One region of the Roseibium sp. RKSG952 genome, then DNA from elsewhere that is predicted to be linked to it. Evidence: riboswitches for the same ligand, from Rfam matches in the RefSeq annotation. Region 1 holds a riboswitch; each other region holds the start of a gene.
The links. A riboswitch is a leader RNA that binds a small molecule or an ion and turns the genes downstream of it on or off. The one in region 1 is predicted to bind cobalamin.
Positions count from the first base shown of each region.

Region 1 (7,925 bases):
CCGTAGTCTATTCACACTCGCATGCTGACCACTATGGCGGCGTCCGTGGTGTCATCAATGACGAAGACGTTGCAAATGGTGTAGAGGTCATCGCGCCAGCTGGCTTCATGGAACATGCGGTGTCCGAAAACGTCTATGCAGGCAACGTGATGAACCGCCGCCTGTTCTTCCAATATGGCGTGCTGCTGCCGCGTAACCCCTATGGTCACGTGGATCAGTCGATCGGTAAGAACATCTCGGCCGGGACCACCGGCCTGATCGAGCCAACCCGCTATGTCTCGGACGATTATGAAGAGATCACCATTGATGGTGTCCGCATGATCTTCCAGAATACCCCCGGCACCGAAGCCCCTGCCGAGATGAACACTTATTTCCCCGACCTCAAGGCCTTCTGGGCGGCGGAAAACATCACCGGCACAATCCACAATATCTACACCCTGCGCGGTGCACTGGTCCGCGATGCGCTGAGCTGGTCTAAGCACATCAACGATGCGTTGTACGAGTTCGGCCAGGAGGCAGAGGTGATGTTTGCTTCTCACTCCTGGCCACGGTTCGGCAATGACCGCATTCAGGAAGTGATGCGGGCGCAGCGCGATACCTATGCCAACCTCAACAACGGCGTTCTGAACCTCGCCAACAAAGGCGTCACCATCAATGAGGTGCACAATGTCTATGAGGTGCCGGAAAGTCTGCAGCAGCAATGGGCGGCGCGCAGCTATCACGGTTCGGTCGAGCATAACAGCCGTGCGGTTATCAACCGATATCTGGGGTATTGGGATGCTAACCCGACCACGCTGACACCGCTTTCGCCTGAAGACAGCGCACCATTGTTTGTCGAGATGATGGGCGGTGCCGAACCGATCATGGCGAAAGGGCAAGAACTGGTCGATGCCGGCAAGTATTTGGAGGCGACCGAGATCCTCAACAAACTGGTTTATGCCGAACCGCAGAACCAGGCTGCCAAGGACCTGCTGGCCGACGCATTCGAGCAGATCGGGTACCAGAAGGAAAGCCCGTCGGTCCGCAACTCATTCCTGGGCGCGGCCTATGAACTGCGCAACGGTATCCCGCAGGGCGCCACCATCGAAACCACCGGTCCGGATACGATCAAAGCGATGCAAACCACCATGTGGCTGGATTTTCTCGGCATCCGCGTCAACAGCGAAAAAGCGGCAGACATGGAATTCACCATCAACCTGTCGATTCCGGATCGTGATGAACACATCGTGGTAGAAATGAGCAACGCCACCCTGACCCATATCGTTGATCAGACTGCGGAAAACGCCGACCTGTCGATCAGCCTGAACCGCGCTGATCTGGAAAAGGTCATGACCGGCGAACGTAAGCTGACCGACATGCTGGCAGATGGAACCGCCAAATCTGAAGGCGATACCGAGATCGTGGCACAACTGGCCTCGACACTCGATCAGTTCGATCTTGGCTTCGAGCTGATGCCGGGCACCGGCGCGAAGGATCTTACCCCTGAGGCAAACGACTTTGCCCAGCCTGCGCTCGCGAATTCCAACGGCGGCTGATAACCCCATCAGTTAGCTGACCCAGGTTCGCAGGGTTGGCTTTCGCCTTGGAAGGCGGGTTTTCCCGCCGGAAGACGGGCCGTCGCAACCGGTCCGTCTTTTCCTTATTGCTTTTTCCGACTATTTTTGTCAGTTAAGCACCGACCTAGTCAGATTCTCTGGATTCACGCCCGGTCACCGCCCTGCCCGACGCTGACCAAGAGACAACCATATAATGACAAAATCGCTTGCTGACCTGCTGGCCATGGATGCTGTTGCCAGCCGACATGGATGTGCATTGAAACCGAAACTCCTCGAGGCCATCGAAGCCGACCTCCGGTTCCCTGCACATGCCACCGCACCCCGCCCACAAACAGAACTGACCGCAGATGAGCTGCCAGAAAACGTGCTCAGCCTATCGGCGCATTCCCCAAATTCTGAAAGGAAGCGCGCATGAGCTTTTCAGTCTATGGATCAAATGGCGACAGACCAGCTGCGGGCAGACCCGAATTCGATGATTTTGAGCTGGGACTGTTGCCCGTCATGCGGCACTTCATCCTCAGTTTTGCCGATCCCGATACGCAATCGTGGCAACACGCCTATTCCACGGCCATCGAACGCTGGGGCGTTGATCAGGGCCTGAACATCGCGCATCTGGTCTATAAGATCGTCAAGGTCACATTGCATTGCCGCCCGGCGGGGCTGGCATTCAATGACCCGCTTTGCCTTGAACAGCGTGGGTCGCTGACATGCGATGAGCTTGCGCTGATGAAGATGCTGCACCACATGCGGCGCGACAACACGCCCGAAGCGCGCGATGCCGTCAACCTTGTTACAGGCGGCTATCCAGATGCCCATCTGATTCAGGCTGGTCTGACGCTTGCCAATCGCTTTCCGACCGGTACCGACCGACGCGGCGACACATCCCGTCGGCCAATGCTTCGGGTCGTGAAGTAAAAACCTATCCCTGCGTTGACCAAGCCTTCAGCTGGCGCTTGACAACGCTATCGACACCAGACTAGCTGAAACGAGATGGTTCCCGACGGTTTGCCCGAGGGATGAAAATGGGAATACGGTGCGGTGCGTTCTGCGTACCAATGCCGTGACTGCCCCCGCAACTGTAGGCGGAGAGCGAAGCCAAAAGACCACTGGCCCAAAGGCCGGGAAGGTTGGCCAAGCATCGACCCGCAAGTCAGGAGACCTGCCATCAGATGTTCAACCAACCCGGGGCGGGGCGTCCTGGAAGGAGGCTTTGATGGCACGTAATCTGCGTGTGTACATAAACGGCACCTTCTGTCCGCACTTGGCAACAAGTGGAGCGGACCATGCCGGAAGCAACTGAACCCTTCGCTTTGTATTTTCAGAACCGGCAGTGGCACAGCATCGCAAATCCGAGCTGCAATGAATTAACTGTTACGTTATTACATTGCATATCATCCGGATTGTCAGTAAGTGGAGCGCGCAATGCCAGAAAACTCTGATCATTTCCTGTTGATTTGCGAGACTTGTCAGGGCTCGGACATTGCCGATGCGCTTCGAACGGCGATTGCGGACAAGCTTCCGTCCTGCTTCGCAATCCGAGGGGTTTCCTGCATGGCTGGCTGTTCACATCCTACGACTGTTGGCTTTCAGGCTGCGGACAAAGCGCAATACCTGTTCGGTCGCATTAGTTCAGCGCAGGACATTGAAGCGCTGGCCGCGTTTGCCTGGCAATATCAGGACAGTGCTGACGGCTGGACCAATGCTACGGACAGACCCCCTGCCCTTTACACCAAAACCTTGTCGCGCATGCCGCGCATCTTGTCTGGAGGTCAGGCATGACATTTCTGGTTGCCGAAAATCTCGAGTACTATGCATTGAACGGTGATGTTCTGCTGCAGGGTGTGTCCTTTGATCTGGACGAGGGATCAGTACTGGCCATCGCAGGCCCGAACGGCGCGGGCAAAACCACCCTGCTGAACTTGCTATGTGGTGTCGAAACCATCGCGCTTGGGGATGTACTGATACGCGGTCAAAGCCTGCGATCGCTATCCCCTCAGGACCGTGCCCGGACCATCGCTGTAGTAAGCCAGCAGGAACTGCCCGATGGACGGTTACGACTAAGAGACTACGTTGCCTTGGGGCAGATTCCCATCAAAGGCGACCGATCTGTAGATGAACATAAACAGGCATTGGACAGGATATTTGACCTGACCGAGCTGCATCATCTGGCAGGCAAGCAGATGTCGACCCTATCGGGAGGCGAGCGTCAGCGCGCGCATATTGCGCGCGCTCTAGCCCAAAACCCATCCCTGCTGTTTCTGGACGAACCCACCAACCATCTGGATCCCGACGCCAAGGGGCGCATGCTGTCGCTGGTCGCCGATCTGGGCATCACCGTGGTCATGATCGTCCATGACCTGGTCATGATACCGGAATTCGCCACCCATGTTGCGTTGATGAAATCTACCCGCCTGACGGGTTTTGGACCAGTCAGCAACATTCTGACGCCACAGCGCGTGCGCGAAACCTTTGGCGTCGAATACCTGTGTTTTCAACACGAAGACCGGGTGATCCCCGCGCTCGACATCCGAAAAACCAAGCTTACAAACTGACAGGAGCTTTCCATGAACCTGAAACTCTGGCCCGTGGCGTTGATCACCGGCCTCGCCACCAGTGCGGCCGCACATGAGGTCACCGTAGACAATTGCGGCGAACCGCTTGTTTTTGACTCAACGCCCGAACGGTTGGTCGTGCACGACATGAACATGACTGACATGGCCTTTGCGCTTGGCCTGCAGGACAAGATCGTTGGTCTGACCGGCATCACCGGTTGGTACAAGACCAGCCCGGAATTCGATACGCTGCGCGGTGACATCCCCGAACTGGCGCCGAAATACCCCACCGTCGAAAATCTAGTAGCGGTAGAACCCGATCTGTTCTTTGCCGGGTGGTACTATGGCATGAAGCCCGGCGGCGAAGTCACTCCGGACACGCTGGCCCCCTTTGGTATCAAGACCATGGTCCTGACCGAAAGCTGCGTGCATCTGAACAAGGACCGCCCCGAAGCCAGCATGGACCTGTTGTTCGATGACGTTCTGCGTCTGGGCAAAGTTATGCATGTAGAGGACAAGGCCGAAGCTTTGGTCGATGGCTGGAAAGGCCAGTTGTCCGCCATTGAAGCCAAAACCGCAGATCTGGCGAAACCCCGCGTCTTCCTGCTGGATGGTCCGGCTGATGCGCCTTTTACCGCGGGCAAGTTCGCAATCCCTGACGCGATGATCACTGCCGCTGGTGGCGAAAACGTAACCCATGATCTGGACACCAGCTGGGGCCGCACCTCGTGGGAGGCAGTCGCCGCCACGAACCCTGAATTCCTGGTTCTGCTGGACTACCAGACCGGCAACGGCGCTGCGGATACCTTCAAATTCCTGCAGGAGCACCCCGTGATGTCCCAGACCGACGCAGTCAAGAATGAACGCTGGATCGGTCTGCGCTACGAAGAGTTGACACCAGGACCGGCAAACATCGAAGCGATCGAGAAAATGGCGCGCGAAATGCACGCCGAGATCAACTGATATGGGCCCGTTAGGCCGGACAACACTGCTGGGGGCGGCCGTTCTGGTCGCCCTTTTGCTGGTGTCGACAATCTATGGCACCACGCCGATCCCTGTTGCGGACGTCCTGACCGCCATTTCGCTTGGCACTGGCATCAGCGAAGGCGACATGTCCCCGCTGCATCGGATCGTGTTCGACCTGCGTTTACCACGCGCTCTTTTTGCCGCGGTGATCGGCGCGGGTCTTGGTGTGGTCGGGGTCGTGCTTCAGACCACCACTCGAAACGATCTTGCCGACCCGTTTCTGTTCGGCCTTTCCTCTGGCGCTGCCGCGGGTGCAGTTCTGGTCATCACCGTCACTGGTGATGTTCTGGGCATCTGGACCCTGCCGCTTGCAGCCTTTTGCGGTGGTCTCATCGCATCCGGGGTTGTTCTGGCTTTGGTGCAGAGCTTACGCACAAGTGCACCGGAAAAACTGATCCTTGCCGGGCTTTCGGTCTCATTCCTGTTCTCGGCAATTACCAACTATCTGATCTTTGCCGGCGACAACCGTGCTGCTCATTCCGTGATATTCTGGATGCTGGGCGGGCTTGGACTGGCGCGGTGGGAAACCTTCCCTCTTGTTCTTGCAGGGCTTGGCCTGATCCTAGCCTATGCACTCTATCGCAGCCGATGGCTGGATGCGCTGCTGACCGGAGACTTCACCGCTTCGACTCTGGGCATACCTGTCAAAGGACTGCGATACAGACTGTTCTTTGCAGCAGCCTTGGCGACGGCAGCGTTTGTATCTGTGGCGGGCGTGATCGGGTTCGTCGGCCTTATGGTCCCGCACATTGCACGCGGTATTGCCGGGCCACTTCACAAGAACCTGTTGATAACGGCAGCGCTTGTAGGAGCGGTGCTGCTGACCCTCTCGGACATCCTGTCCAGGCTTCTGCTGGCACCACAGGAACTGCCCGTGGGTATCGTGACAACATCGATCGGGTCGCTTTTTGTGTTCATTTACCTGTTCAGATCAGGAAGGCGTGGCTGACCGGTTAAACCGGTCACATGGGATGATTGGTGACCAGCGGGTGTTCTCTTGCAGACCGCCTGCTGAGTCGGGGGGTCTCAGCTATCTTCTTCCAACCTGATGATCACCTATCCAGGCGCGCTGATCCCAACTGCTGATCTGTTCAATTGCCCATCTCATGACAGGACCATCCACCGAAGGATTTGAGGTCAGAAAATCAACGGTTTTCAGGATCGCATTCTGCGCAAACGCATAGTCAATCACCTTTAGTTCGCCATCCAGCACATCACGCTCGACCGTAGTAACCGGGAGCTCGGCCCAGCCGAGACCATCGCTCACCAACTGCTTGCGAATATCCGGATTTACGGACACCCAGACATCCGGGCTGAAGTGTCGTTTGCTTGACGATGGCAGCCCTTCCACGATCTGCCGGTAACAGGCCAAATCACTTCGGCTGACACGTTTCTTAGCTGCCAGAGGGTGATCAGCACGACAAACCGGAACAATCCTTTGAAACCCGATGCCGCGGCTTTGATAATGTCGTTCCCCTTCCGGTGCCTGAGTTACAAATGCGCCATTGGCCTCGCCACTCTCGAACGCATTCAGGATCATGTCCCTTGGTCGCTGTTCGATGCTCAACTCGATCACGGGAAAGGTCTCGGACAGTTCCCCAATTAAGCTTCTGACCCGTTCGACCAGCAACCCATCCTCGACATAAAGTGAAAAACTAGGCTCCATCGCACCGTTCAACGCTTCTGCCTGACCACGCAGGGCGTCAACGCTTTCCAGCACTGTTCTGGCATGTCGCAGCACCGAGATGCCCTGCTCGGTCAAAACCGGCCGATAGCCTTCTCGATCAAAGAGCGGCAGATTCAGGTCAATTTCGAGATTTGAGATCGTCGTGCTGATAACGGACTGAGCCTTGCCCAGATTACGTGCTGCGGCAGAGAATGAGCCACAGTCGGCAGCAGCAACAAACGCACGAAGCTGATCGATATCAGACATTGAAAACACCATCAGGAATTACGATAGAGTTTAACTTTCTATATCACATATCAGTCTGGTTAAAGGGCGCGGAAAGAATCAGCTTTGCTGTGAGGACAACACAAATGAGAACGCTCCCTCTTCTGGTCATGGGTGCAGGAACACTGAGCCTGCTTACCCTCGGGCACATGGCCGCTGCACAATCGCCGGCATGTCAGACTTCGCTGGATATTGATGTTCCGGCCGAGTGCGAGACCATCCCCGTGACCCACCCCGTTGATGGGCTCGGAAATTTTCGGCAGCTGACCACATCCGACAACGGGATCAAACCAAATCTGCTGTTTCGTTCGGATCAACTAGATGAGTTGTCCGAGGACGCAGTTTCAGAACTGACCGCCATTGGTATTGAAACCATCATCGACCTGCGTTCGCATGAAGAGCTGGAAACCCACCCTAACACGCGGCTTGATACGGTCAGTTTTGATGTCAATCTGCCAATCGGCTCTGATCCCGCTGACATAGCCAAGATCATGCCGGTCGAAGTAGCAGCGCAGATCCGTCCGTTGTGGTTCGATGGCAAGTTCGACGAAATCGATCAATTACTGGATGATCATAACGTAGACCTGCCGCAAGTACGGATCGATCGCTACCGGGATTTTGCGACCAAGTTCGCTCCGCAGGTCTCACGTTTCCTGCATCTGCTGACCGATGATCAGAACTTCCCACTGCTTTTTCACTGTGCCGGAGGCAAAGACCGGACCGGATATTTGGCGGCGGTCACTCTGCTGACGCTGGGCTATTCCGAACAGGATGTGATGCGCGATTACCTGACCACAAATCTCTACACTTTCGACGAACTGGAACAGTTGGTTGGCAAAG
Region 1 covers NZ_SMMF01000959.1:157,813-165,737, forward strand. The annotation lists gene E1297_RS40770 (alkyl/aryl-sulfatase) at 1-1,535, shown strand, start outside; gene E1297_RS40775 (hypothetical protein) at 1,750-1,971, shown strand; gene E1297_RS40780 (hypothetical protein) at 1,968-2,471, shown strand; cobalamin riboswitch at 2,531-2,738, shown strand; gene E1297_RS40785 (DUF1636 domain-containing protein) at 2,979-3,335, shown strand; gene E1297_RS40790 (ABC transporter ATP-binding protein) at 3,332-4,108, shown strand; gene E1297_RS40795 (ABC transporter substrate-binding protein) at 4,121-5,071, shown strand; gene E1297_RS40800 (iron ABC transporter permease) at 5,073-6,083, shown strand; gene E1297_RS40805 (LysR family transcriptional regulator) at 6,165-7,067, opposite strand; gene E1297_RS40810 (tyrosine-protein phosphatase) at 7,172-7,925, shown strand, end outside.

Region 2 (7,925 bases), on a different contig from region 1:
GATGCTGGCCGCCGGTGACATATTTGAGCCCGTAAGCATATGGCCCGTCGGGGGAGGGGACGGAGCTGTCGTCTTCCTTGATCCGCCCGCGCATCTCGGCAAAGAGCTGGTCCTGCAGCTCCCGCGTCGGGGCCATCACCGCCTCCTGATAGGCGTTTTCCGCCTCCAGATAGGTACGGATGTCTGCGTCGAGCACGTCCGGGTCGCGCATGACGTCTTGCCAATTGTCCGCCCTCAGCCAGGAATAGCTGTCGGTGCGGGCGATGCCGTGGGTTTTCAGGGTGACGGGCCGCGCATCTGCGCGCGGAGGGGAGGGGCGTGTTTTCATGGGATCGAGTTAGGTTTTTTGGCGCTCAAGGGCAAGGGGGAAGACCGGATCAGGATGCGAACTGCGCCGCTTTTTTGCAATCCCTGACCGATGTGGCTGGGGAGCCGGTTTCGTATCTGAAAAGTTTCCGAGAGATGACGGATACCCAGGGGCGCGCTTTTAGATTGATAGATGTGTGTCCAGTTCCAGTGTGTGTAAGGCGAATTCCTGGGTTAAGTCTTTACGATAATTAATAATCAAGTTGTGGGAACTTCGGGACTGCGTGACTTGAAATATGTAAAATTCTCATTGGTGGGAGAGCGAATTAACGGGTCGATAAAGTTGAGTAAATTGATGCGTCAACAGAAGATACTTGCAGCAGCTGCTGCTATCACCATCATTACATTTAGTGCCGCGACGCCGGTCCGGGCTGAAATCCTGGAGCCTGTGCCTGACAGTGTGATTGACGCGCAGCGGGCGGCCTTGGCGGAGACTTCGGAAGGAGCGGGTTTTGGTCCGCAAGCGCCGCGTGACATCGACAGCAACGAGGGGGCCAATCCGATCGTGTTTGCAACTGCTCCGGATCGTACCCGAATGAATCTCTGTAACATTCATTTCCATGAGGGGGCGGAACACAAGGGCGGGGAGTTCACGAACTATGCTGGCAACGGCGATGGCGAGGGAAACGGGACCGGGTATCTCTATTCGGGTCAGCTGACGCAGGAAGAGTTGCGGCCTCTTGGTGTTCAGGTGGGGGGCGGTCCGCATGGTGATTTGAAGCCGGGAGACACGATTGAAGCCCACTATGTGTATTCAACAGCAGCAGTCGCCCCCGGCCCCACCTTGAATGCCTGCATGGATGACGTAACGGTAAATCCGCAGTTGCGGGTAGAGGCATTTGTGTTCGTTCTTGTAAATGATGAAACTGCAGCCGATTTCACCGAATTGAACATGGTAGGCGAGGCGAACGGCTATCATCAGGCAATCAACCTGCCAACCGGTGCGGGTAAACCGGTGAATTACATCGGCTCGACCACCGGCCCGGTATACAATGAGGAAGCCTCTCCATTTCAAGTCAGCTGGTCGGTCCGACCGAAGGTAATCAAGGTTAATATTTCCTCGGTCGACTCTTGGTTAAAAGACAATCCGTTTGAGGAACATGGGGCGCATGGCGTTCGCAATCTGGTGGTCAATCCGGCCTTGCTGTCACCGATTGAACAATAGTGCAAAATCCGCTTCGACTCCGGGGCAGCTCGGCTGTCCCGGATCTGTGAAGTGTTGTGACTAGATGCCCGCAGGTCGTCATGAGGCTATGCAAGGCCTGCGCGAAAGAAAGCATGTAAATAATTATAATATATGAAAATTAGAAACTTGTGGAGTTTTGCAAGGCAAACTTTCAGCGGGTGCAGTTGCTGACGCATAAATGGAGCTTGAGTGATTTGGGCCAAGGGTCGGTCAGACATGAAATCAGGGATTGTTTTTGCGGCCGCATTTGTTGGCGGTGCTCTTCTGCTTGGGCCGCAGACGGAGGCCGGTAGCCGTTCGATCATTGATGACCGTGGTGTCGAGGTTGAAGTGCCTGATGCGCCGAAACGCCTTGCCAGCCTCTCCTATTTCGCAACCGATGTCGCGCTGGCGCTAGGCATTCAGCCGGTCGCGACAAGTTATATGGTTGCGAACCGGCATCCCGATTTTCTTCTCGGCAAAACAGCTGACATGGTACAGCTCGGCCAGCGCGCAAAGCCGAATCTCGAAGTGTTGTCCGAGGCCGCACCGGACCTGATTGTTGCCATCCGCCGCCACACCGAGGCAAATGCCGAACAGCTGCAGTCGATCGCCTCCTACCTGGCCTATGATCAGGTGCTTCTGGAAAGCAGCTTTGACGATACGGCGGAATTGTCGGAAATTCTTGGGAAGCCGGAGCGTGGGCGGAAGTTGAATGCCGATTTTCGAGCGCTTTTGGCAGATGTTGCCGAAAAAGCGCCCAAGGACACGCACCCGAGTTTTGTGGTGATGTGGGGCGGAAAATCTCCCTTTGCATTTCATACCGAAAACACGACTGCCGGGATTCTTTCTGCCATCGGCGGTGAGAATGTCATGGGCCCGATGTCGCCGGGCGGCAAATTCGGCATGGAAGTCGGGCTTGAGACGCTTCTCGACAAGAACCCGGATGTCATTTTTGTATACGACTACGGTGCTGGAAGCATGTACGAAACCAGCCCCGCCTGGCAATTGCTCTTCGCGGTGAAAAATGACCGCGTGCATTACGTTAGCGATCACTGGGTTGAGGCCAATGGGCCGATTGCACGTCAGGTCGTTCTGTTACAGGCAGCACATTATCTCTACCCGGATGTGTTTAAAGACATCGATGTGTGGGCGGAAGCGGCCAGGATCATTCAAGATGAAGCCGTAGTCCCACATTAGAAGTCGGTTGAGAACCTAACCCTGCCGCCTGATCGCATTGACCGCAAGTCTGCCACGCTCTAGGAAAGAGGTGTTCATGGTTTCCGGGTCCATGCTTTGGATCGGAATGAAAAGGGAACATGGTGAGGTGTAGCTATCAGGCGCCAAATCCGTGACTGCCCCCGCAACTGTGAGCGGCGAGCGACCCTGAAAACGCCACCGGTAAGCCCCGGGAAGGTTCAGGCAAGCAGTGACCCGCAAGTCAGGAGACCTGCCATGGACGATCTGAAACGCAACCCGGGCGGGGTGTCCCGGAGAAGGCTGATGACATGATTTGTTCCTGCAGGCTTTCTGCCTCGCCAAAATCCGGTCTGACCGTCCTTGTCCGCACCTCGCGCAATCGCGGAGGGCGATATGTCCCGGACGACCGAACCACTTCCTCTTCTGAATGCGGCTGACTTTGCCGCCAGTCTGAGCGACCGCGCCGCGCGGGCGATGCTTCACAATGGCGCGACGGAGCCCATTGCAGGCTTTGACAATTGTAATGTAATAACATTACAAAACACAAACCCCGATGGCATGACGGGGGCGGCGGTGCCCGCAAGGGCAGCCGCTCATTCGGCGCTGAAGAGATCGCAAGGCATTGCGCCGGAAAACTATGACGGCGTGAACAAGGGTGCAGACGGACCCGGCGGGGCAGGAGCGTGAGGCGAAGCAATGGCTGAAGACACCCACAGGATTTTCGTCTGCACGACGTGCCGTCACCAGGGCAGCGACTGCCGTCCCGGTTTCGAACTGATGAAAAAGTTGCAGGACGCCTTGGCTGTTGCGGCGCCGCTCACCGGCGCGTCCTTCGAGGTGTCCGGGATAGCCTGCATGGCCGGGTGTTCACGGCCCTGCACGGTGGCCTACCGGGCGAGCGGCAAGGCCACGTATCTGTTCGGTGACATCGATCCGGACGAGGATATCGACGATCTGGTCGCCTTTGCCGCCCAATACCGGGGTCTGGAAGACGGATGGTGTTCGTCACCGACCCGTCCGGGGAAGTTGCGCCGCACCACGCTGGCCCGCATACCTGCCGCGATGATCGCCAGCGAATCCAGCAAGGTGAACGTGTCTTGACCGGTGCGGCCCTTGCTGTCGACGGCGCTTCGTGGGGGCCGGACCGGCAGAGTGTCCTGCTGCATCCGGTCTCGTTCGAGCTGACGCCCGGCCGTATTCTGGGGGTGGTCGGAGCCAATGGCGCTGGCAAGTCCACCCTGCTCAGGCTGCTTTACCGGCTCCACAAGCCGAGGACCGGCCGGGTTCTTGTCGATGGCGATGATATCTGGCGCTTGAGCGCCCGGGCGGCGGCCTGCAAGATCGCCGCCGTGCTTCAGGAACAGGCGGCCGATTTTTCGTTAAGCGTGCGCGAGATTGCAGCCCTTGGCCGGATCCCCCACGGGCGGGGTTTTGCGCGTGGCGGGGCGCGGGACAGCGAGATCGTGGAGGCGGCGCTGATCCGCATGGATCTGTGGCCGCTGCAGGCCCGCGCCTTCGGTACCTTGTCGGGGGGGGAACGCCAGCGGGTGATGGTCGCTCGTGCGCTTTGCCAAGAACCGCGCCTGCTTATTCTCGACGAGCCGACCAACCATCTCGACATCCGGCATCAGCTTGAGATCATGGCGCTCTTGCGCGGCTTGCCGATCACCATCGTCACCAGTCTGCATGACCTGAACATGGCTGCAGGCCTCTGCGATGACGTTCTGGTGCTGGCCAGGGGCAAGGCGCTTGCCTTCGGGGCGCCTGAAACCGTTTTGACCCCGGACCGGGTGGCAGCCGCCTTTTCCGTCAGCACGCAGGTCCAGAGGCTGGAGCCGAGCGGCGACCGGCATTTTACCTTTCACTTGTAAAAACCTCAGGAGGAAACCCTATGAACCGCATCGCCCTGACGCTTGGCATTTCGCTTTTATCGGGCAGCGCATTCGCGCAGACCACGGTCGAAAGCTGTAACCGCTCCGTCACCTTCGACGAGCCGCCCAAGGCGGCTGTCTCCAATGACGTCAACCTGACCGAGATGATGCTTGTGCTGGGACTGGCTGATCGCATGGTGGGCTACACCGGCATTTCCGGCTGGCACAAGCTTGATGAGAATATGCGCAGTGGTGTGGATCGGCTGCCCGAGCTGTCGGCGGATTATCCGACAAGGGAAGTGCTGATCGGCGCGGATGCGGATTTTTACTTCGCAGGCTGGAACTATGGCATGAAGGTGGGCGGCGAAGTGACGCCGGAAACCCTCAAGCCGTTCGGCATTAACGTCTATGAGCTGACCGAATCCTGCATCCATCTCGGTGAGAAGCCGAAGGTCTCCATGGATGACATGTACAATGACCTCATCAACCTTGGAAAGATATTCGGGGTCGAGGACCGGGCTGAAGCGCTTGTTGCAGGCTACAAGGCCGATCTTGCGGAATTCGCCGAAGGTCTTGCCAAGGGGGACGCGCCCTTGCGCGTCTTTGTTTATGACAGTGGCGAGGACCGGCCCTTCACGGCAGGCCGCTACGCCATGCCGACAGCCCTGATCGAGGCGGCTGGCGGCGTTAACGTGCTTGATGATTTCGACAAGAGCTGGGCGCGGGTCGATTGGGAAACGGTGGTTGACCGCAATCCGGAAGCCGTGGTGATTGTCAATTATGGTGAGGTCACGGCCGACGAGAAGATCGCGTTCATGAAGTCCAATCCGGCGCTGAACGGCATTGATGCGGTCCGGAACGACCGCTTCGTCGTCCTTGAATATGTCGAGGCGACGCCTGGGCCGCGCAATATCAAGGCGGTCCGGAAACTCGCAAACGGTTTCTGGGGCGAATAAGGCATGACGGACAGGATTGAAGACGCCGCCGCCACCGTTGAAGGTGCTTCCGGGGACCGGCCTCGCGCCGGAAAACGCGCCTGGGGGTTCGGAGCCGCCATGCTTTGCGGAGGTGGTCTTCTGATCCTGTCCATGGTGATCGGTGTTGGCATCGGGGCGGTTCCGGTCCCGGCCGGCACCGTGTTCGGCATTGCCGTCAACAAGATGGTACCCGGGCTGATCGAAGCCGACTGGTCGCAGGGGCGGGAGGCTATCGTCTGGGATATCCGGTTCCCAAGAGTGATTCTGGCAGCCCTCGTTGGGGCAGGACTGGCCGTCGTCGGGGCCGCGCTCCAGTCGGTCACACGCAATCCGCTGGCCGACCCGCATCTGTTGGGGATTTCTTCCGGCGGTGCCTTTGGTGCGATTCTGGCGCTGCTTCACACCGGCCTGTTCCTCGGCCTGCTCACCGCGCCGCTGATGGCTTTTGCAGGGTCCTTGATTGCGACCCTGCTGGTGCTGGCAGTCACGCGCTTTGCGGCGGCCACCAGCGCCGACCGGCTGGTATTGTCCGGTGTCGCGGTGTCCTTCATCGTCATGGCCCTGGCGAATGTCCTGATCTTCCTGGGGGACCCGCGCGCCACCCACACGGTGGTGTTCTGGATGCTTGGTGGGTTGGGCCTTGCCCAGTGGAGCCACCTTTTGTTTCCGCTTGGTGTCTTGAGCCTGTGCGGCGCTTGGCTTTGGGTCAAGTCGGGAGATCTGAATGCCATGACCATCGGCGATGAAAGCGCCTCGACGCTCGGCATACCCGTTGTCCGGTTCCGTCTGACGGTTTTTGTCGCCGGGGCGCTGATCACCGGCGTGATGGTCGCCTTTTCAGGCATTATCGGCTTTGTCGGGTTGATGATCCCGCATATTGTCCGGTTTGCCGCTGGCGGCAATTATGCACGCGTCATTCCCGCATCCATGCTCGCTGGTGCGATTTTCCTGATCTGGGCCGACATTCTGGCCCGCACCGTGATGGCCCCCGAAGACATGCCGATCGGTATTGTCACCGGCCTGATCGGCGGCGTGTTCTTCGTCTGGCTGTTGCGGCGCAAGGGATAACGACAGGGCAAGGGAAAGGCTCGTCAAGTCAAACCCGGTCAGCTTCTGAGAGGCGGTTTCGTCGACCGGATTGCCGTCCCGGTCAAGCAATGCACAGAGCCGGGACCGGAGAGCTGCGGACGCGGTTGAAACAGCGGCTTTCCGGGTTGATCCGGTAAAGCCCCTGTAATCGGACTTGCTCACCGCGATTTGCACATCATCCCTGACGCCAGCCGGTCCAGGGCATCGTCAAAAATATCACTCTAGCGGGACCTGCCGGATGTTCTAGGCTGGGCGCAACCACCATTTGCAGCCGGGAGCTGCCTTTCCCGATTAAGAGGAGGCGTGATGGACACTGCCGCCACCAGTTCGGCCGAGTTCGTGCATGTGCGTATCATCATGGGAATGGTGGTCGGGCTGGGCATGGCGCGGCTCATGAACGGGCTCGCGCTGTTTGTTCAGCATCCGGGAAAAATTCCGATCTACAGCGTTCACCTTGGCTGGTCACTCTACATGTTGCTGGGCGTGACGTTTTTCTGGTGGTTCGAATTTGCGCTCGTCAGCGTCGATACATGGACTTTCGAGAGCTACCTGTTTCACATCTTTTTTGCGGCGATTTATTTCTTCATTTCCGCGGTGCTTTATCCGGAGAAAATGGAGGAGTATTCCGGCTACAAGGACTATTTTCTGCGCCGGAGGGCGTGGATCTACAGCCTGCTGGCAGTTCTGTTTCTGGTCGATGTCGCCGACACCCGGCTGAAAGGGATAGAACACTTTCAGGAACTCGGGCCGTCCTATCTCGTGCGCCAGCTCGCGATCGTTGCTTTGGTTCTGTCTGCCATCCGGGTGGAGCGGTCCGGCTATCATGTCTTTGTTGTAGGTGTGGTTCTGCTCTCGCAGGTCTGGCTGATCGTCAGCGCCTTCAGTGCGATCAGTTGACTTGGTTGATCGTGAGAGAACCATCGGCGATGTAGCCGGCCGCGCATGGCTCGTGTTCTATTTTTGGGACAGTTGGTAGTAGGTCCTGGTAACTTTGTCGCCGCGAGACAATTTGCTCCTTTCGCTGGTATAGTAGTCGTCGCTTTTTCGGCCCTCCTTGTTATGGACCATCACATAGCCGCGTCCGTCCTTGTACCAAGTCCAGCAATTCAGGGCTTTGCCGGTGTCTTTCCGGTCTACCGTTCGCCATTTCACTCTTGCGCAAATTCGATTGCCTTTTACATTCCACTTGCCGGTGCCGTACCAGTTCTTGTTCTTTCCGATAATGTAATAAGCTCCGTCAGGTGCGAAATATGCCCG
Region 2 covers NZ_SMMF01000892.1:25,434-33,358, reverse strand. The annotation lists gene E1297_RS15025 (S9 family peptidase) at 1-328, opposite strand, end outside; gene E1297_RS15020 (delta-class carbonic anhydrase) at 662-1,531, shown strand; gene E1297_RS15015 (ABC transporter substrate-binding protein) at 1,769-2,731, shown strand; cobalamin riboswitch at 2,792-3,004, shown strand; gene E1297_RS15010 (hypothetical protein) at 3,125-3,418, shown strand; gene E1297_RS15005 (DUF1636 domain-containing protein) at 3,428-3,832, shown strand; gene E1297_RS15000 (ABC transporter ATP-binding protein) at 3,829-4,602, shown strand; gene E1297_RS14995 (ABC transporter substrate-binding protein) at 4,623-5,558, shown strand; gene E1297_RS14990 (iron ABC transporter permease) at 5,658-6,647, shown strand; gene E1297_RS14985 (hypothetical protein) at 6,975-7,565, shown strand; gene E1297_RS14980 (DUF995 domain-containing protein) at 7,623-7,925, opposite strand, start outside.
Region 2: linked by a shared signal. The riboswitch ahead of E1297_RS15010 (hypothetical protein) and the one ahead of E1297_RS40785 (DUF1636 domain-containing protein) in region 1 are both predicted to bind cobalamin.

Region 3 (7,925 bases), on a different contig from region 1:
CTTCTCGACGTCATGGGGCGAGAACAGGTACATATCGGCGTTCTTCTTCGCCAACTCGAAAGTGATGTCAGGGATCACCACGCCAAGGCTCAGCGTCTTGATGCGGATTTTCTCATCCGCGTTTTCGCGCTTGGTGTCGAGGAAGCGCATGATGTCCGGGTGATGCGCGTTCAGGTAGACAGCCCCAGCGCCCTGACGCGCGCCCAGCTGGTTGGCGTAGGAGAAACTATCTTCCAGAAGTTTCATCACCGGTATTACGCCCGAGGACTGGTTTTCAATGCCCTTAATCGGCGCGCCATGTTCGCGAATGTTTGTCAGCAGCAGCGCAACACCTCCGCCGCGCTTGGACAGTTGCAGGGCCGAGTTGATGCCGCGACCGATGCTCTCCATGTTGTCCTCAAGCCGCAGCAGGAAGCATGAAATCAGCTCACCACGTGAGGCTTTGCCTGTGTTCAGGAAAGTCGGTGTGGCAGGTTGGAAGCGGCCTTCGAGGATCTCTTCCATGAAGGACATGGCCAGCGCCTCGTCCCCGCGCGCCAGCGCCAGAGCGGTCATGACGACGCGGTCTTCGTAGCGTTCAAGATAGCGCTGCCCATCTCGGGTTTTCAGCGTGTACGAAGTGTAATACTTGAACGCGCCCAGAAAGGTCGGGAAACGGAACTTCTTGGCATAAGCCGCATCCCAGATCTTGCGCATGAAGTTCTTGGAATACTGGTCCAGCACGGCCTCTTCGTAATAGCCTTCGGACACCAGGTATCCCAGCTTTTCATCCAACGAATGGAAGAACACGGTGTTCTGGTTCACGTGCTGAAGGAAGTATTGCCGAGCGGCCATGCGGTCAGCGTCAAAGCGGATATTCCCCTCACCATCATAGAGGTTCAGCATCGCGTTCAGCGCGTGATAGTCCTGCTCGTTTACGCTGCTGTCGAGCATTGGTGTCTCCCTAGTTTTTCAAGCCCGGTGCGGACACGGGCGATGTCTGTCTCTGTGCCTGCCAGCTCGAACGAATACAGCAGCGGCACGTTGCATTTCTGGGCGATGATGCGACCGGACAGGGCGTAGGTCGCACCAAAATTACGGTTGCCTGTGCCGATCACCCCGATGATCCCGGCGCGGCGGGCCGGGTCGTTCAAAAAGCGGATCACTTGTTTCGGAACCGCCCCGCGTCCTTCGCCGTCGGCATAGGTCGGGCAGATCAGAACATAAGGATCTTCAGGGTCCGGCAGCGGGTCCATCCCAGTTGGAATGCGGAAAGAGGTCAGGCCCAGCCGCGAGATAAAGCGGTGGGTGTTTCCGGATTTCGATGAGAAATAGACCAGCGCCGGGATCGGCGCAGTCATAGATCAAACCAATTGGGCGATCATGTCCGGGCGGAAGCCCGACCAGTGGTCACTGCCGGCCACAACGACTGGTGCCTGGCGATAGCCCAGCTCGGTCACATGGGTCATGGCGCTGTCGTCCTGCGTCAGGTCCACGACATCATAATTGATGCCTTTTGCATCCAGCGCTCGGGTGGTCGCGGTGCATTGTACGCAGGCGGGTTTGGAATATACGGTAATGCTCATTTGTCCTCTGTCCTTTTAATCAAAGCCGAGGACGCCATGGGCAAACAAGCCCGCCAAACGCCCCCGAACCCTCCGTTCGTGGTTATCATTCGAGCTTGCGGCAGGTCTCCTGGCTCGCGGATCATCGTTCGATCTGGCCTTCCCAAAAGCGTACTTTCAGTGGCGTGTTCAGCCGAACTTTCCGCTTACAGTTGCGGGGGCAGCGCCGGATTCGAACCGGTTTCCCTCTTAGCTCTCGACAGGAATCGAAAGAACCGAAGCAACACTATATTGGGTTTCACCAGGGCAAGTTGTCAATATATAGAGTGAAGTGTGGCGAACTTCTTTGTCCGCTCGTGCAGGTTCTGGCAAAATACCAGCGATCAGCCAGCACGTACTCTTGTCGAATCAACTTTGCTTGTGTTTTTTCGCCGTGATGGTTCCTTGAGGTGATTGCCGCAAGGATAAAAGGGAATTCGGTGCGGACGTTTATCCAAATCCGAAACTGCCCCCGCAACTGTAAGCGGTGAGCAACCCGTCAGAGCCACTGGATCGCCCAAGATCCGGGAAGGGACGGCAAGCTTTGATCCGCAAGTCAGGAGACCTGCCATCATCTGGATGTAACCAACCGGGCGGAGGGCCCGAGGAGGATGAGATGATGGATATCTTCGGGCCAGTGCATTGTGCCGAGCTGCCTCCTGTTTCGGGGCAGAGATGGACGCATTTATTTATTTGATTTCGGCAAATTACGTCAGCCAATCCCGGTTCCGCCACCTTGCAAACGCTCTGATTGAGGCCGCGCATACAGAAGCCCGCGCTGTCAGGTTGGAGGCATCCGGTGATGGGCTTTGGCATGCTTTAGATGATCTCACGGAGCAGGGAGCCAAGCGCATCGAGTTGCGTCCAATTGGCTTGCCGTTTTCCCAGAGCCTCGAAAACTGGTTGCCAAATGCGGCAGCAAGCTGGTTGCACAGGCGGACAGAAAACGCACCCGAGCTGTTCTTCGCCAAACCGCTGCAAATGGATTCAGACGTCATTCGGACTGCCGCAAATGCAGATGTTTTGCTGAAACCGATTAGGCCGAAACCTTCCGGTGAGCTCGGCAAAGGGTGGGACAGCCCTCCTGCCTTTCGCCACCATCTACTCGTCTGTGCAGGCCCGCGATGTCACCTGAAAGACGCCCCCAATCTGGTGGATGCGCTTAAAAAAGAACTCGGCCATGCGGGCAAAAGTTCTGAATGTCTGGTGACCACAACCGGCTGCCTGTTTCCCTGCAATGCCGGGCCAGTGATCGTCCACTATCCACACGGCGATTGGTATCGCGTGGAGAGCCTGGACGACATTCGGACCTTTGTTTCTCAGGCGCTGGGCGCCGGAACCACTCCTCGATCACTGCTTATTCATCAAACAGGAGATACACATGAACCTGCTTAAATTCTTCGTGCCGCTTGGATTTGTCGCGGCTACAGCCCAGGCCGATCCGGTCACCGTACAAAGCTGCGGGATCGATTACACCTTCGACAAGGCGCCAACGCGGGCGATTACCCTGAACCAGCAAGCGACCGAAGTGATGCTGGCGCTTGGGCTTGAAGGTTCGATGGTTGGTACCGCTTATCTGGACGATGAAATGCCAGCCCAGTGGAAAGCGGCGTTTGAGTCCGTCCCGGTCCTGGCCGAGAAATACCCGGCCGCAGAGGTAGTGCTGGCCAATGAGCCGGATTTTCTGTTCGCGGGTTTTGGGTCCGCATTTTCCGAAGACAACCTTGGATCAGCGCAGAAATGGCATGATCTGGCAATCGGTACCTACCTGGTTGACGCATCCTGCAAGGAAGCGCATCCGAAGGATGTACCTTTGACCATCGAGCCGATCCTGAACGACATCGAAAAGATCGGGCAGATTTTTGATGTTGAAGATCGCGCGGGCAAGCTGATCGCTGAGACCCGTGCGCGTATCGAGGCGGTTCAGACTGACCCGGAAGGGGCTGGCCGTACGGCGTTTATCTACGACAGTGGCGATGAGACACCTTACTCGATCGGTTGCTGCGGAGGGCCTGCTTTGGTCGCAAGAACCGCCGGGCTGAAAAGCATCAGTGACGATGTCGAAGGCACATGGGTTGATCTGGCATGGGAACGCGTGGTCGAGGCAGACCCCGATGTGATCCTGTTGATCGAAGCGAGCTGGTCTTCGGCGGGCGAAAAGCGTGCCTATATGGAAAGCGATCCGGTCTTGTCCGAATTGACCGCTGTTAAAGAGGGTCGGTTCGTCACTGTTCCGTTCTCTGAAACCCTTCTCGGGATGCGTTTTGCCGATGGTGTTGAGAACCTGAACGCCAAACTGGCGGAACTCGAGTAAATGCAATCCCGGTTCCTGGTCCTGTTTCCCACGGCTATGGTCGTAATGGTGCTTGTCGCCATTGCGGGCATTCTGTGGGGGACAGCCGACATAAGCTGGTCGGATCGTGTAGCCATTCTGATGCGCAATGAGGATGCCCCGCGGGGGCTGTCCCTGATTGTGTGGCAGTGGCGCATCCCGCGCGTATTGGCAGTTGGACTGATCGGGGCCGGGCTCGCCCTTGCTGGCGCTTTGATGCAAACGGCCCTGCGCAACCCGATGGCAGACCCCTATCTGATGGGTCTGTCATCCGGTGCTTCTGCGGCAGCGGTCGCGGCGATCATCTGGTTGCCGTCCGAAGTGACCGAAACCGTCGGTGTCCCCCTGATCGCGTTTTCAGGTGCAGCTCTGGCGTTTCTGATGACGCTTGGACTGTCTCAGCAACGTGGGCGTCAGCTTGATCCGCTAATTGTTATTCTGGCGGGCGTTGCAGTCTCGTTGATGTTCCAGTCGGTGACGGCCTTTTTCCTCTATATTGGGGATCCACATGTTACCCGTAACGCCCTGGGCTGGCTCATGGGTACGGCGGCAGGCACAGAGTGGCGAGAGTTGCCCTTGCTTGCGCTGGCACTTGTGATGATTGCTGGCGGGTTCCTGATGCGCGCGAATGCTCTGGACGCGACCTTGTTGGGGGAAGAGCGCGCTCAGGCGCTGGGGATCCGCACAGGGCGCCTGCGCGTCATGATATTCGTGGCAACGGTTGTGCTGACCGGTTTGGCGGTTTCCGTCGCCGGTATCGTCGGCTTTATCGGCCTGATTGTGCCGCATATGGCACGGCTGCTGGTAGGTGCGCGGCACAAGGTTTTACTACCCCTGTCGATGGTGCTGGGGGCGATTGTTTTGATTGCTGTCGACCTTCTATGTAGAACCCTGCTGGCGCCCGAGGAACTGCCGCTTGGTGTGCTCTTGGCCCTGTTTGCGGCACCGCCTTTCATCCTGATACTGAGAGGGTTGCGCCGTGCAGTCTAATCCCGCACTCGATATCCGCAACCTGTCGGTTGACGTCGGTGGCAAGCCATATGTTCAAGGCGTTTCTCTGGCCGCCCCCAAAGGCGAGGTGCATTGCTTGCTTGGTCCTAACGGGGCGGGTAAGACCACTGTTCTTCGTACGATCTACCGCGCTGAGCGCCCTGCAGCAGGTGAAATCGCTGCAGATGGTCGCGATATTGAAGACTATGCCTATCACGAATGGGCGCGGAAATGCGGTGCGTTGGTGCAAAGCTCTGGTTTGCTGGCCGGGTTGACCCCATCGGATATCGTTGAAATTGGTCTGTCTGCTCTTGGCCTGGACGGAGTTGAGCTGGTATTGCGAAGAGATGAAGCACTTAAGCTGGTGGGGCTAATCCAAAAGCGGAATCAGCCTGCCGATCGCCTGTCAGGCGGAGAACTTCAGCGGTGTTACTTTGCTCAGTTGCTGGCCTGTGACCCGGAAATCTACATTCTGGATGAGCCGACCAACCATCTCGATCTTCATTACCAATTGGTGCTGTTGAACGAGGTTAAACGGCGGGGCCGGACGGTTCTTATGACCCTGCATGATCTGAATTTAGTGGCACGATATTGCGATCATGTACATTTGATGAGCAGAGGACGGATCGTCGATCATGGAAAACCGGCGGATGTCCTGTCACGCCAGAACCTGATGGAGCATTTTCTGGTCGACGCACATCTCAACATGCAGTCTTTGGTGATCAATGGTCCGGTGATGAGGTAGTTGTTAGTTTGCTCATCATTGAAGCAGATCAGGTTGGATCAGAAAGGTCCCGATTTTGATATGAAGGTTTATCTCGATGAGAGGTGGGGCAGCGGAGCGTGAAACACAAACTGCTTCATCGGGATCGGAACGAGACCGGCTCGGCGTGACGAAAAAGTCGCGCATTGTTGTCGGTTCAAATGAACTTCTTGCGCCCCTACGATGCTGTCATCGTGTTGATTTAAAGATGGAGATTATCCACTTCCTAAGCGCCTGTTAGGAAACTGGTCCCAAATCTCATTCAATTAACAGGGCACCGCTTAGGTCAAAGTGTTTCGGGAACATTGCCCGCAGAAATCGAAAAACAATTCTCATTGCCTCGGTGCGATCAAATGAATCCGGGTGGAGCAGATAATCGGTCCACATGCCTTCCAACATGGCGAGTGTGCCGTGGGTTGCATCCCGTGCAACCTGATTGGCATGTTCGATGTCGGCTTCTTTCGCAATTCGCGCGAATGCATTGAAGACCAGGTTCCGAAGCTTTGCATCGCGTGTATCTGAAAAGGCTGCTATCGCTGCTCTGTTTCGGGCTTCCCCGCGAAATGCGTACCAAATTGAAACGTTCTTTTTGTTGAGGATGGCTTCACTTAAGTCTCCTCTGACAATCATCTCAATGTGTTCCTGGCCAGTTTGTCCGGTAGTTTCCAGCAGGGCATATATACCGTTGTAATACTGCTCGGACGAGTGCCGGGCAGCCTCGTCAACAAGGTTATCCTTGCCGCCAAAATGTAGGTGGATCATGCCACGAGATAGTTCAGCGCGTTGAATAATTTCGCTGACCGACGTCTCGGAGATTCCTTTTTCCGCAACTGAGTCGAGCACGGCCTCGATAAGAGTAAGGCGATTTCGTTCGCGTATCTGTTGGCGTTTTCCAGTCATTTCTTCCGGTGGTCTTGTTTGTTTTCAGCCTCTTGCAGCGCGTTCTAGCGTCTCTTGGCAGTTTGGCCAGTGCCGCTTGTGAAAATATCAGTTGACACAGCTTGCCTGAAAATTCCAGATTTAAATGGACGATTGTCCATTTTGTGATCGAGATCACCGCGCCACCGAAAGTTAAGTCAGCAGGGAAGCATGGCTGGAGTCATAAGAAGTGAGACGGGCAAAGGCCTTGCCCTAAGCGCGCCTGCGACGCTTTACGTCGGCTTGCTGGTTGCCGTCCCTCTTTGCATTCTGGTTGCCTATAGTTTTTGGACTCAAAACTACGTCGAAATTGATCGCACGCTGACCTGGGCGAATTATCAGGAAGCATTTACCGATCCGCTGGTACGCCATCTGATGATCCGTTCAATAGTCATTGCGGGTGCTGTGACGCTTGCAACGGTTTGTTTGGCGTATCCTATCGCCTATTTCATAGCGTTCAGGACGCAGAAGAAAACGCTGTGGCTTTTGCTGATCACCATTCCGTTCTGGAGCAGCTACCTGCTGCGCGTATTCAGCTGGAAACTGATCCTCGGCTTTAATGGTGTGATGAATTCGGCCCTGATTTCTCTGGGCCTGATTCAGGAGCCACTGACTTTTCTTCTGTATAATGAGTTTGCCGTGGTTCTCACCCTCGCACATGCATGGGCACCGTTTGCGATCCTGCCAATTTACGTTTCTTTGCAAAAGATTGACCGGAGCCTGCTGGAAGCGGCCACTGATCTGGGTTGCAGTAAATTGGAGCGGTTTGTCCGCGTGACGCTGCCTTTGACCGTGCCGGGGATCATTGCGGCATGTTTGATAATCTTCATACCCACGGTTGGGGACTACGTCACTCCGGCTCTGGTCGGTGGCTCACAAGGCAAGATGGTCGCGAACCTGATACAGGTGCAGTTCGGCGCGGCTAATGACTGGCCACTCGGTGCAACTCTTTCACTTCTGGCGATGTTGTCTGTGGGCTGTGTGGCAATCTTTTTTGTGGTCATCGTCACGGCACTGGGCAGGAGGATCAGATGACCAAAGTTATCAGGATTCCCTGGCTTCTTGTTTATGCTGTCGCGTATCTGGTGTTCCTCTATCTGCCAGTGCTGCTACTGCCGCTGTTTTCGTTCAACGATGGAACTATTGTGGCCTTCCCTCTCAAGGGGTTCACGTTGAAGTGGTACGCGCAACTTGGACAGCAGGATACGCTTCTGCAGGCGATGGTAAACTCGCTGATCGTCGGCAGCGTAACCGCTGTTATGGCAACTTCGCTGGGTCTGTTCGCAGCGCGTGCCTATGTCCGGTATCGGTTCAAGGGGCGGGAAGTGTCAGAAGGATT
Region 3 covers NZ_SMMF01000962.1:355,336-363,260, forward strand. The annotation lists gene nrdE (class 1b ribonucleoside-diphosphate reductase subunit alpha) at 1-933, opposite strand, end outside; gene nrdI (class Ib ribonucleoside-diphosphate reductase assembly flavoprotein NrdI) at 915-1,328, opposite strand; gene nrdH (glutaredoxin-like protein NrdH) at 1,344-1,565, opposite strand; cobalamin riboswitch at 1,647-1,839, opposite strand; cobalamin riboswitch at 1,965-2,171, shown strand; gene E1297_RS45790 (ferredoxin) at 2,259-2,978, shown strand; gene E1297_RS45795 (ABC transporter substrate-binding protein) at 2,965-3,897, shown strand; gene E1297_RS45800 (iron ABC transporter permease) at 3,898-4,905, shown strand; gene E1297_RS45805 (ABC transporter ATP-binding protein) at 4,895-5,650, shown strand; gene E1297_RS45810 (TetR family transcriptional regulator C-terminal domain-containing protein) at 5,927-6,568, opposite strand; gene E1297_RS45815 (ABC transporter permease) at 6,830-7,621, shown strand; gene E1297_RS45820 (ABC transporter permease) at 7,618-7,925, shown strand, end outside.
Region 3: linked by a shared signal. The riboswitch ahead of nrdH (glutaredoxin-like protein NrdH) and the one ahead of E1297_RS40785 (DUF1636 domain-containing protein) in region 1 are both predicted to bind cobalamin.

Region 4 (7,925 bases), on a different contig from region 1:
GAACGCATTCGCAGAAATGCCGATACGTTGGGTCAGGATCGTCTCAACGTCGTGCATGGTACTGCACCGGACGGACTGTCAGGGCTGCCGCTGCCCGATGTCGTTTTCATCGGCGGCGGTCTCAGCGAAGAACTGCTGGTCTGGTTGCAGTCCAACCTCTCTATAGGCACGCGGCTGGTCGCCAATGCGGTTACACTGGAAAGCGAGGCTTTGCTGGCCAAGTGGCACGACAAGCTTGGCGGTGAATTGCTGCGCATCGAACTGGCGCAGGCGTCAGCGCTTGGCCCCCGACGTGGTTGGAAATCAGCCTACCCGGTTGTGCAGTGGAGCGTGACGTTATGATCGTCGCAGGACTTGGGTTTTCCTCAAACGCCACTGCAGAGAGCCTACAGGCGGCATTCAACCTCGCAACTGCCGATCATGCTGTGGAAGCTCTCGCAACAGTCGCGGACAAAGAAGGGCACGAAGCACTGACTGCCTTTGCAGAATCGTCCGCCCTGCCCCTGCATTTCATAGCTGCTGCCGATCTGGCGGGTCAGCGCACTCTCACCTGCTCGAACCGCAGTCGTGCCACCTATGGCACTGGCAGCGTGGCCGAAGCATCCGCTCTTGCCGCAGCCGGACCCGGTGCGCGGCTACTCTCACCCAGACAGATTTCGGACGATCGCCTTGCAACATGCGCGATCGCTATCGGAGGACAGATATGACCATTCATTTCATCGGCGCCGGACCAGGTGCCGCCGACCTGCTGACCCTGCGCGGACGCGATATAATCGCATCCTGCCCGGTATGCCTCTATGCGGGCTCATTGGTGCCAGAGGAGATTCTGGGCCATTGCCCAGAAGGTGCAAAGATCGTGAACACCGCGCCAATGGATCTGGATCAGATCGTGGCCGAAATCAAAGCAGCTCACGAAGCCGGACAGGACGTGGCGAGGTTGCATTCAGGCGACCTGTCGGTCTGGTCGGCCATGGGTGAACAGATTCGTCGGCTCAAGGCCGAAGGCATTCCGGTTAGCGTAACACCCGGCGTGCCATCTTTTGCCGCCGCTGCCGCAGCTCTTGGAACCGAACTGACCCTTCCCGGGCTTGCTCAATCTGTCGTCCTGACCCGCACTCCCGGGCGTGCTTCGTCGATGCCCGAGGGTGAAACGCTGGAAAACTTTGCCCGCACCGGCGCAACATTGGCCATTCACTTGTCGATCGGCAATCTGGACAAGGTGATTTCAGATTTGGTGCCTGCCTATGGGGCTGACTGTCCAGTGGCCGTTGTCTATCGCGCCAGTTGGCCGGATGAGCAGATTATCCGCGCCACCCTGGCAACCCTGAAAGATGCGCTGGACGAGAGCATCTCTCGCACCGCATTGATCATGGTAGGCCCAGCACTGGCCGGTGAAGGTTTTGACGAAAGCTGTCTGTATTCCAAAACCTATGACCGCCGCTATCGCCCGCAGAGCGCGGAAAGCCCGTGGTCGAGCTGGAGCCATGGTGATGACTAATCCTCCCGGAATTCTGATTTCGGCACCATCCTCGGGCACCGGAAAAACCACAGTCATGCTGGGTCTTTTGCGCGCTCTGGCCGAAGATGGACTGACGGTACAACCGTTCAAAAGCGGCCCGGATTACATCGATCCCGTTTTTCACAGGGCGGCGGCTGGCCGGGACTCGTTCAACCTGGATAGCTGGGCGATGGGTGCGCCTTTGCTTAACGCGATCTCGGCGCAGTCAGAGGGCGCAGATATTGTCGTGGCCGAAGGTTCCATGGGACTGTTTGATGGGGTCGCCAAGCCCGGCGAACTGGGCCATGGGTCCAGTGCCGAAACGGCTCAGCGGATGGGCTGGCCCGTGGTTTTGGTGCTGGATGTAGGCGGACAGGCACAATCGGCTGCCGCCACGGCGCTAGGATTTCGGATGTACAATCCGGATCTGCCCTTCGCCGGGGTGATCCTAAACCGTTGCGCGAGCCCGCGGCATGAACGCCTGACACGTCTGGGTATGGAGCGTGCGGGTCTGCCGGTGTTGGGTGTGTTGCCGCGTCGGGGTGATCTAACTTTGCCAGAGCGGCACCTTGGATTAATACAAGCGGTCGAGCACCCTGATCTGGAAAGCGCGATTGCCGGATACGCGGCCTTTCTGCGTGAACATGTGGATCTTGATGCGATCAAGGAGGCTGCCTCCTTAGGCCCCAATGGGTCATCTCCGACCGCGCTGCCGCACCCCCCGGCCCAAAGGATTGCGCTGGCCAGGGACGAAGCATTTTCCTTTACCTATCCCCACCTTCTCAAAGGTTGGCGTGCTGCGGGTGCTGAAATCCTGCCATTCTCGCCGTTGGCCAATGAAGCTCCTGCCGACGATGCAGATCTTGTCTGGCTTCCAGGAGGTTATCCTGAATTGCATGCCGGCACTCTGGCAGCGGCTGACACATTCCAGACTCGTCTACGCAAGCACGCGGAAACCCGTCCAGTGCATGGTGAATGCGGTGGATACATGGCTTTGGGCGACGTGCTGATCGACAAGGAAGGTACGCCACACAAAATGGCGGGACTGCTCGGTCTTGTGACCTCTTATGAGAAGCGCAAGTTCAACCTCGGCTATCGCAAAGCCGAGTTGTTGGCAAAGATGCCCGGTTTCTCGGTTGGTACAGCGCTTCGCGGGCACGAGTTCCATTATTCGTCTATTGTCGAACAGCCCGATGCTCCTCTTGCGCGAGTCTTTGACGCAGAAGGTGCGGAAGGACCGCAGACAGGATCAGTTCGGGGCAACGTCACCGGCACATTCTTTCATCTGATTGCAGAGGCCTCAGCATGAGCGGTTTCGTTTCGTTCATTGGCTCAGGCCCTGGAGATCCGGAACTACTGACGCTCAAGGCCGTTGACCGGATGCAAAAGGCCGATGCGATTTTGTTCGACGATCTCAGTAGCGGACCTATCCTTACCCACGCCCGTGAGGACGCAGATTTGGTGGGTGTAGGAAAGCGTGCTGGTCGCCCCTCACCCAAGCAGGATCATGTGAGCCGTCTGCTGGTCGACTATGCACAAACCGGTGCACATGTCGTTCGCTTGAAATCAGGTGACGGAGGTATGTTCGGGCGGCTTGAAGAAGAACTGGTCGCGCTGAAGGCGGCGGGGATCGAGTATGAAATCATTCCCGGAATTCCATCTGCCGTCGCCGCCGCGGCAGCCGCAGGCATTCCGCTGACCCGCCGCCTGACAGCACGCCGTGTACAATTTGTCACCGGCCACGATGTCAGCGGCAAGCTGCCCGAAGATCTGAACCTGTCGGCGTTGGCGGATTCGGGGGCGACCTCAGTTGTTTTCATGGGCAAACGCACTTTCCCGCTGCTTGTCGAGGCGCTGCATGCACACGGTCTGCCCTTGGACACGCCCGCGCTGATGGCAGAATCTGTCTCGACACCCGATCAGTCGCTGCACCGCTCGACCATCGGAGCGTTGTCGGAACGGCTGCAGTCTGAAATCGGAACAGCCCCGGCACTGATACTCTATGGACCGCTGGCGGAGTTCGATGATGTATGAACTGAGCCTGATAGGGATCGGTACAGGCAATCCGGATCACGTGACATTTCAGGGTGCGGAGGCTATTCGTGTAGCTGATCTGATCCTGATCCCGCGCAAGGGTGAGAACAAGGCAGATCTTGCCGGCGTACGTGAGAAGATCATTTCTCAAGTCACTGAAGCGCCTCCGCAAATCGCCTATTTCGACATCCCCAAGCGTAGGGCCGATGATGGCTATCTGCGTGGGGTGGATGAATGGCATGATGCAATCGCACTGCGCTGGCAGGAAGCGATCGCATCCCATCCTGACGCACAAAACGTGGCCCTACTGATCTGGGGCGACCCCTCACTTTATGACAGTTCGCTGCGAATCGCTGCGCGCCTCTCACCGCAACCGATCAAACGGGTGATTCCCGGTATTACCGCCCTGCAGGCTCTGACCGCAGCACATGGGATTCCGATCAACGATATCGGCGCGCCTTATGTCGTTACAACCGGTCGCCGTATCCGGGACGAGGGTTGGCCTGAGGCTGCTTCAACCGTCGCAGTGATGCTGGACGGCGAATGTTCGTTCCAGAGCCTTGATATGGCAAATTATGACATCTGGTGGGGCGCTTACGTCGGTATGGAAGAAGAAATCCTGATCAGCGGAACCTTGTCCGAAGTTTGTGATGAGATTCTCTCAACTCGTGCACAGGCAAGGGCTGATCATGGCTGGATCATGGACATATACGTTCTGAAAAAGCGCGTGATTTGACCGAAAACGTCGCAAATGGCGATTGCGTAAACCTGCGCATCGCGGCTAAATGATCGGGTCTGGTCCTGCCGGAGAAATCCGGATGCTAAGAGGGAATGTGGTGCGACTTCGTCTGAGGTCAAAGCCAAAGCCGCCCCCGCGACTGTAAGCGGTGAGCCCCTGTTCAACCAGCCACTCCCGAATTCGGGGGGAAGGCGAACAGAGGCACCGACCCGCGAGCCAGGAGACCTGCCAGGCGAACGTAGAAACACCAGCCGTCGGGTGCGACGGCACTGGAGGACAAGAAATGACGACACAAACTCAAACAGCATCTGCTGCAAAGACAGGCTTTCTGCCGGTAATGTTCGCAGTGGTTCTGGGCTTGGGTATTATCACCCTGACCGGACATGTTCAGGCATCTGGCTTGCATGACGCTGCACATGACGTGCGCCACGCAACCGGTTTCCCCTGCCACTAAGCAGATGTTCAGTCGCATTCTGACCAGCGCGTTGTTCGCTGGTGCTGCAGCGGGGCTGATTGCCGCCTTGCTGCAGCTTGTATTTGTGCAACCCGTTCTGTTGCACGCCGAGCTCTACGAGTCCGGTGAGCTGGTGCATTTCGGCGGGGAAGCTATCACGGCCCATCCCGAGCTACCGGGCATGTTCTCAGAGCTTACACGCGACGCGCTGAGCGTCATCTTCACCATGCTCACCTATACTGGTTATGCACTGGTTCTGGTTGCCCTTATGTCAGTGGCCGAGGGTCAGGGACACAAGATCGATGGTCGCACAGGTGTTCTGTGGGGTCTGGCGGGCTTTATCGCGGTTCACTTTGCACCCGGCTTTAGCCTGGCACCCGAAGTACCCGGCGTTGCAGCTGCAGATGTCTACGCACGCCAAGTCTGGTGGTTCGCCACTGTCGCGGCTGCGGCGGTTGCCATGTGGCTGATTGCGTTTGGTGGCAACATCATCAGCTACGTGATTGCGGCAGCGTTGCTCGTTGCTCCACATCTGATCGGCGCACCCGAACCGGATGTCTTCACCGGACCGGTCCCAACCGAAATCGGCGCTCTGTTTGCCGCACGTGCTTTTGGCATCGGCCTTGTCGCATGGGTTCTGGTTGGCGCATTTGCCGGCTACTTCTGGCAAAGCGAAGGCAAACGCGCCGAAGCAGCAGCCTGATACCCCAACATGTCATCCCGCCGGGCCCTGCCCGGCGGGTTCTTTTTTGGCTCAAGGAATAGAAATGGCTCGCTCACTTGCCCTCTTTGCAATTGGTCTGGTCTTTGGCGGCGGCGCTGGTTTCGTTCTCGCCGCGGCCAATGGCGTCACATTTGACGGCCACGACCATGCGGACCCCAATCAGCATGGCGGTTCTCATGCCGAAGCCATGGCGCATGATCACTCGACCGCCATCAACCTGCCTGCCGGTCAGGATGCGCCCGGTCTGGAAATTGCGGTAACGCAGGACCCAATGGCCGGATGGAACCTGCATGTCATGCCTCGGAACTTTCGGTTTGCGCCCGAAAACGCCTCTGCTGCGGACAATCCCGGTGAAGGCCACGCACATGTCTACGTGAATGGCACGAAACTCGCCCGCCTTTATGGCAACTGGATGCACATCTCTGATCTGCCCAAGGGCGAGGTTGAGATTAAGGTATCGCTGAATGCCAACAGCCACAGCCCGCTGATGGTTGAAGACGTGCCGGTCAGTGCTTCGTTAACTGTACAGGTGGACTAAAGCGCCGGAATACGCGCCCTCAAACACAAGCGAAGTCGCCCACATGGTCGGGCGTCTTCGATCCAGCCTGCAGGGCTGTCCAGATACGCCCGACAAGTCGCAGCAATATCATCCGCATCTGCAACGATATCGATCCCCGAGAAAACATATGACGCCATGCCTTCGCCCTGCAGGGCGATCGACGTTGGTTCGCTGCATCCACTGAAACAGGCGTGTTCTGCGATTTCGATCTCCGCCGCAAGGTCGATGCCGGTTAATGCCGCTTGTACGGCTTGCCGTTCGGCATCACGATCGCGCGTGCCGGAACAACTGGTGCAAATTAATAGCCGGGTCTGCGCCAAATACGTTTCACCTTAATCTTGAGTTCCGCTGTTTCTGAAGCTTTCAGCGCTGTGACACAAGCCCGTGGTCGCGATGAGCGCACGAGAATGTGAGTGCACCGGAAAGTGATATCTGGCATCAATCTCACACTCAAACCCTTGGAGGTTGCTTGATGAAATCGCTTTGGTCTGCGCTTTGTCTGTTCGCTCTGCCTGCATGGGCTGAGTTTACGGAACCACTTTCTGGCTGGGCTGTCTATCCGACCGACAAGAGTTATCAGCAGCTCGTGGACGATACAAAAAGCGCCGTGAAAGAAAACGGTCTGATCGTGGTAACGCAGGCCGGACCGACCAAAGCGGCCGCTGCCCGGGGGATTACGATCCCCGGAAATCGCGTGATTGGCGTTTTCAACAATGACTATGCAGTTCGCGTTCTCGAGACTTCGACAGCGGCTATGATCGAAGCCCCGATCCGGTTCTATGTAACCGAGAATGATGATGGCACAGCCACCCTGTCCTACAAGACACCCAGCTTTGTATTTGCCCCATATGTCTATGAGGGTGGCGAGCCTTTGGCCGACATTGCCGAAGAATTGGACGATAAGTTTCAGGCCATTGCTGAAAGCGCAGTCAAATAGTCACACTGGCGTGATGCGCCTTGCGTCCCGGGGCGTCCTCCGCAATCTGCTGCGTAACACGAATTTCGGAGCATGACTGATGCAGGACCTGTCCCCCCGCGCTGCTGATCTTTTGGCCCAAAGGCTGTATGAGGCCGGTTGCCGCCACGCATTTGGTATGCCCGGCGGTGAGGTTCTGACACTGGTCGATGCGCTCGAACAGGCTGGAATCACCTTCCATCTGACCAAGCACGAAAACGCTGCGGGATTCATGGCCGAGGCCGCGCATCACCGCGATGGCGCACCCGCCATTCTGGTGGCAACACTTGGTCCGGGGGCGATGAACGGCATCAATGTGGTTGCGAATGCGCTGCAGGACCGAGTGCCGATGATTGTACTGACAGGTTGCGTCGATGCAGACGAGGCGCTGACCTACACGCATCAGGTCATGGATCACAGTCAGGTCTACCGGTCCATAACCAAGGGGACCTTTCTGCTGACCGCAGAAGGTGCTGACATCATCGCTGACAAAGCCGTATCACTGGCCAATCAACCCCGGCCCGGTCCGGTGCACATTGATGTGCCGATCTCGGTCGCTGACACCCGCGTCAGCAACAGCAAACGCCGCCGCCTGGCAAAACCCGCTGCCGTTGCACCAGAGGGTGACTGTCTGGAAAAAGCCCGCCGTTGGGTGGCCAATGCCGAACGACCCCTCGCCATCATCGGGCTGGATGTTCTGTATGATGACTCTCGCAGTGTCGTGTGCGCGTTTCTGGAACATTTCGGGATTCCCTTTGTGACCACTTACAAGGCCAAGGGGATCGTGCCCGAGAACAACCCGCTATGCCTAGGGGGCGCAGGGTTATCTCCGTTGGCCGACAAGCATCTGGTGCCCCTGGTTGAACAAGCTGACCTGATCCTCTGCTTGGGATACGATCCAATCGAGATGCGCCCCGGCTGGCGCGAGATCTGGGATCCCGAAGACAAACGCGTGATCGATA
Region 4 covers NZ_SMMF01000963.1:441,353-449,277, forward strand. The annotation lists partial or broken gene E1297_RS48325 (cobalamin biosynthesis bifunctional protein CbiET) at 1-342, shown strand, start outside; gene E1297_RS48330 (cobalamin biosynthesis protein) at 339-707, shown strand; gene cobM (precorrin-4 C(11)-methyltransferase) at 704-1,498, shown strand; gene E1297_RS48340 (cobyrinate a,c-diamide synthase) at 1,491-2,807, shown strand; gene cobA (uroporphyrinogen-III C-methyltransferase) at 2,804-3,532, shown strand; gene cobF (precorrin-6A synthase (deacetylating)) at 3,525-4,268, shown strand; cobalamin riboswitch at 4,312-4,519, shown strand; gene E1297_RS48355 (CbtB domain-containing protein) at 4,555-4,725, shown strand; gene E1297_RS48360 (CbtA family protein) at 4,730-5,428, shown strand; gene E1297_RS48365 (hypothetical protein) at 5,493-5,987, shown strand; gene E1297_RS48370 (DUF1636 domain-containing protein) at 5,984-6,328, opposite strand; gene E1297_RS48375 (DUF302 domain-containing protein) at 6,481-6,945, shown strand; gene E1297_RS48380 (thiamine pyrophosphate-binding protein) at 7,025-7,925, shown strand, end outside.
Region 4: linked by a shared signal. The riboswitch ahead of E1297_RS48355 (CbtB domain-containing protein) and the one ahead of E1297_RS40785 (DUF1636 domain-containing protein) in region 1 are both predicted to bind cobalamin.